2 regions of the Nocardia sp. NPDC024068 genome follow, and region 2 is predicted to be linked to the other one. Evidence: riboswitches for the same ligand, from Rfam matches in the RefSeq annotation. Region 2 holds a riboswitch; the other holds the start of a gene.

Region 1 (2,199 bases), on a different contig from region 2:
GCCCCTGGTAGCCGGAGCGGGCCGCACTGTTCCACGGTGTGGTGCCGAAGAACACGAAACCTCCTCGGTCGTAGAGTATTTCGTGCATCGTGCGATAGATGGCCGCCCGGTCCTCCACTTCCGGTGTCGCCTGGGCGGCCGTGTACAGCCGGTCGAACTCCGGGTCGGACCACTTGGTCCGGTTCTGCGGCGAGGTGGTCAGCAATCGCGACGCGAAATGGTTGGGAATCGGCAATGGACCGGACTGGCCCATCGTCAGATGCCCGGTCTTCAGCGCATCGGTGTAGTAGCTGTCCTTGGAACCGAGCACCACGTTCACCCGCGCCCCGCAGGCGGCCGCCTGGTCGGCGAACAGCCGGGCCGCCTCGACGAATCCGTAGACCACCGGCGCGGTGAACAGGTCGAAGGTCAGGTCCCGGACGCCCGCCCTGCGCAACAGCCGGCCGGCCTCGTCGGGGTCGTATTCGTGCTGCGGGAGATCGGCGTAGTACTGATTCCCCTTTCCGAACACATCGTTGGACACCTCGCCCTGACCCTCGAGGGCCACCTTCACCAGCTCCCGGCGGTCGAACATCCGCATCACCGCCCGGCGCACGTCCGGCTTGTCGAACGGCGGCCGATCGGTTTTCATGGCGAAGAAGTAGATACCGCTGTTCGGCGTCGACACCAGGTCCAGATCGCTACCGCCCGCCAGGGTCCGATGAGCGGACGGGGTGAGGTTGTCGGCATAGTCGATCTCCCCGCTGCGCACCGCGTTCACCCGGGCATCGGCTTCGGCGCTCACGATCCGCAGTTCCCCGATCCCGGGCTTCCCGTCCCAGTAGTGCTCGTTGGCGGTCGCGACGAACCGCCGGCCGGGCTCGAAGGAACGGAAGACGAACGGGCCGGTACCCACCGGACGAGTGAAATCGGCCGCGCCGTCCTGCACGATCTTGGTTCCGTACACCGACAGCGCGATGAGGAACTCGAACGACGGCTCTTTCAGCACGATCTCGACAGTCCGGTCGTCGATGGCCCGGCAGCCCGGAAGATCGACCTGGGCGAGCGAGGACGCGGCGATGAACGGACGCTTCTGCGCGGGCCCGAGCACCCGGCCCAGGGTGTACAGCACATCGCGGGAGGTGAATTTCCTGCCGTCGTGCCATCGCGCGTCACGGAGTGCGATCCGCCACCGGGTTCCGTCCGCGTTCGGCTCCCCCGATTCCGCCAGCCGCGGGATCGGGGCCATCGTCTCGTCGCATTCGAAGAGGCCGTCGTAGACCGACTTCATCCGCGCCTCGTCGATGAACAGGGTGTTCACCCCGGGGTCGATCCCTTCTCCGGCGCCGGAACCCTGGAACGCCGCGGTGAACACATCGGTGCGAGCGCTCGCCTCGTTCCCGCATCCGGCGGCCAGCGCCGCGGCGGCGACCGCGCTACCGGCCAGGAAAGATCTCCGGCTCAACAGCAGTGGGGTCGGCATATCGGACTCCTGTCGCGTCGGGCCGTGCACGCGACAGACATGCGAAACACACCGCACAGCGGCGCGTTCGGCGCATCGACCAATACCCACGTGATCATGACCGTTCCAATACTTCATCCGCGGGTATCTGGCTCCGGCCCGCGTACGGGCCTCACAGTTGCGGGACAGCGCCGGTTTCGCACCGGTCTTCCCCGCGGACATCGCAGACATTACCGAAGGACTTTCCGGTAGACCATGCAGCCCGATCCGATAGGGCGGCAATCCAATCGAACGGCCTCCCGGCGACACGGCACCACCACCGGAAACAGCCCGGCCGGCGCGGTGCGACCGGAGATCCCCGGCGAAAGACATCGCTCGATCCCGGCGATGAAGCGAACCCCCGGCATGTGACCCAGACCGCGACCGGCCCACGTTTGCCCCTGATCACCGGGGGTAGTTATTCAAGCGGGAGTGCTCTCGTCGTGGCCGGCCCCCGGGGGCCGCTCGGGAGGGGGCGGTCGACGAGCAACAGGTGGCTAGGAGAGTCGGGTGTCGGTAGTTCTCGTGCTTCAGGCACGCGGTCTCGGTGATCTGCTCACTGCGGTCCCGGCACTGCGCGCGCTGCGACGGGCGCGCCGCAACGACCATCTCGTCCTCGCCACTCCGCACCGGTTGCGCCCTATCGTCGATGTGATCGCCTCGGTGGACGAGATCCTGCCGATCGCCGACCCGCAGGGCTTGCGCTGGGACGGTCCCCC
Region 2 (2,199 bases):
TGATACCCGCATGGTCGGCGAATGCGACCTATCGTGCCGTTTCCACTCCCAAACTGGTTTTCACCGCCTCCGGACTCGCGACGTACCTGCTGACCGGAGTCGGCAACGATGTCACCACCGGCGGTCTGATCGAGACTTTCGTTCTCGGCGACCGTGACGGCCACGAAGTCGACGCGGTTCTGGAGAACAATGCGGGCCGGGTGATCGGCATCGAGGTCAAGGCAGCGGAAACCGTCCGTGCCGAAGACTTTCGGGGGCTGCGCCACCTCGAAAGCCGTCTGGGCGACCGATTCGCCGCAGGCTACGTTCTCTATTGCGGTGACCAGCAGCTACCGTTCGGCGAGAAATTCTCCTGCCTCCCGATCAGTGCACTGTGGACGACGCCGCCCGGCTGATCCCGGCTCTGCGGATAGCACGATGACCGTCCGGGCCGGGCGTGGGCGAATGCTACGGTGTCCGGGCGCTCGGTTACCGCCTGTCCTGGACAGATGGTTCGTAAGAGGGAATCCGGTGTGAATCCGGAGCTGCCCCGCAGCGGTATGTGGAAACGACCGCGGTCATCAGCACTGGGCCCGCGCCCGGGAAGCGACCGCCAGTAGGTGGCGCCGGAGTCTCCGGCGCCGGGTCCGCGAGTCCGAAGACCTGCCGGCGTGACCACGCCGACGGTGTGGTCTTCGGTCGACTCCGAGGGAACGGTTGACGAGGTCATGGGTCGCGGTACTCGCATGTCTGCACAGCACGACGTCCGGACGGAGCGGGTGGATACGGCCCGATGAGGGCGCTCGAATCGCACCGGCCGCCCCCGGCCGCGCTGATCGCCGGGCTGGCCCTCGCCTTCGCGGTGGTCTCGGTGCTCGCGCTGGCGCTGGCGCTGGGGACCGCGCATATCCCGTGGCGTGCCACAGTCGGCTTCCTGTGGGCCGAACTCACCGGCGGAACGGTCGCCGCCGCCGATACCGCGAACTACCGGATCGTGATCGAGTCGCGGCTGCCCCGGGTGCTGCTGGCGGCACTCGTCGGCGCCGGGCTCAGCGGCGTGGGCCTGCTCGTACAGGCCATGGTCCGCAACGCCCTCGCCGACCCGTACGTGCTGGGGATCTCCTCGGGCGCCTCGGTCGGCGCCACTGCCGTGGTTCTCTTCGGTGTCTTCGGGGCGCTGGGCATCTACGCCCTGTCCACCGCCGCGTTCGCCGGGGCGCTCGGCGCCACGGTACTCGTCTATCTGATGGCCCGATCGGCGGCCGGGCTGGTGCCGCTGCGACTGGTGCTCACCGGTACAGCCGTCGGCTACGGTTTCTCCGCCGCGACCACCGTGCTGGTTTTCCTGGCACCGCACGGCGACGCCGCACGGTCGGTGATGTTCTGGCTGCTGGGCAGCCTGGCGGGCGCCACCTGGCAGATGGTGCCCCTGGTCGCCGTGGTGGCGGTGCTCGGTCTGGCGGTGCTCGCGGTATGCGCCCGGCAATTGAATGCCCTCGCGATGGGTGACGAGGTCAGTGCCGCGCTGGGTCTTTCCGCCTCCCGGTTCCGGCTGCTGCTCTTCGTGGTCTCCGCCGCGATGACGGGGTGTTTCGTCGCGGTCTGCGGAGCGGTCGGATTCGTCGGGCTGGTGGTGCCCCATGTGGCGCGGCTGCTGGTGGGCGCCGATCACCGGCGGCTCATCGCCGTCACCCCGCTGCTGGGCGCCGTGTTCCTGGTATCCGCAGATCTGCTGGCGCGCACGCTGATCCCGCCGCAGGAGCTACCGCTGGGCGCGATCACGGCCGCGGTCGGAGTGCCGGTGTTCGTACTGCTGATGCGCCGGCGCGGCGCGCTGATGGGACAGGACTGATGCGAGTCGTCTACGAGGACGTCACGGTCGAGATCGACGGCACGCCGATCGTCGAGGCGGTCACGCTGGCCGCCGGATCCGGGCAGTTCGTGGGGATCGTGGGCCCCAACGGCAGCGGTAAGTCCACGCTGCTGCGCTGCCTGTACCGTGCGCTGTCACCGGCCGCCGGGCGGGTCCTGGTGGACGGGACCGATATCGCCGCGGTCGGTATGCGCGAGAACGCCCGGCAGGTGGCGGCACTGACCCAGGATGCGACCACACCCTTCGATTTCACCGCCGCCGAGATCGTCGCGACCGGCCGCCTGCCGCATACCGCCCTGCTGCGCGGTACGCGCCGGCGGGACCGCGAGATCTGCGCGGCGGCGATG

What was found. Region 2 has a riboswitch for cobalamin ahead of AB0F41_RS14865 (iron ABC transporter permease). Riboswitches for the same ligand answer to the same signal wherever they lie in the genome.
Region 1: it holds a riboswitch for cobalamin, as region 2 does, so the genes downstream of both, AB0F41_RS24035 (ABC transporter substrate-binding protein) here and AB0F41_RS14865 (iron ABC transporter permease) in region 2, are expected to answer to the same signal.

Annotation. Positions count from the first base shown of each region.
Region 1 is NZ_JBEZYU010000042.1:31,884-34,082, reverse strand. Features, by position in the region: gene AB0F41_RS24035 (ABC transporter substrate-binding protein) at 1-1,462, opposite strand, end outside; cobalamin riboswitch at 1,563-1,685, opposite strand; gene AB0F41_RS24030 (glycosyltransferase family 9 protein) at 1,991-2,199, shown strand, end outside.
Region 2 is NZ_JBEZYU010000014.1:97,368-99,566, reverse strand. Features, by position in the region: gene AB0F41_RS14870 (DUF4143 domain-containing protein) at 1-395, shown strand, start outside; cobalamin riboswitch at 449-665, shown strand; gene AB0F41_RS14865 (iron ABC transporter permease) at 773-1,831, shown strand; gene AB0F41_RS14860 (ABC transporter ATP-binding protein) at 1,831-2,199, shown strand, end outside.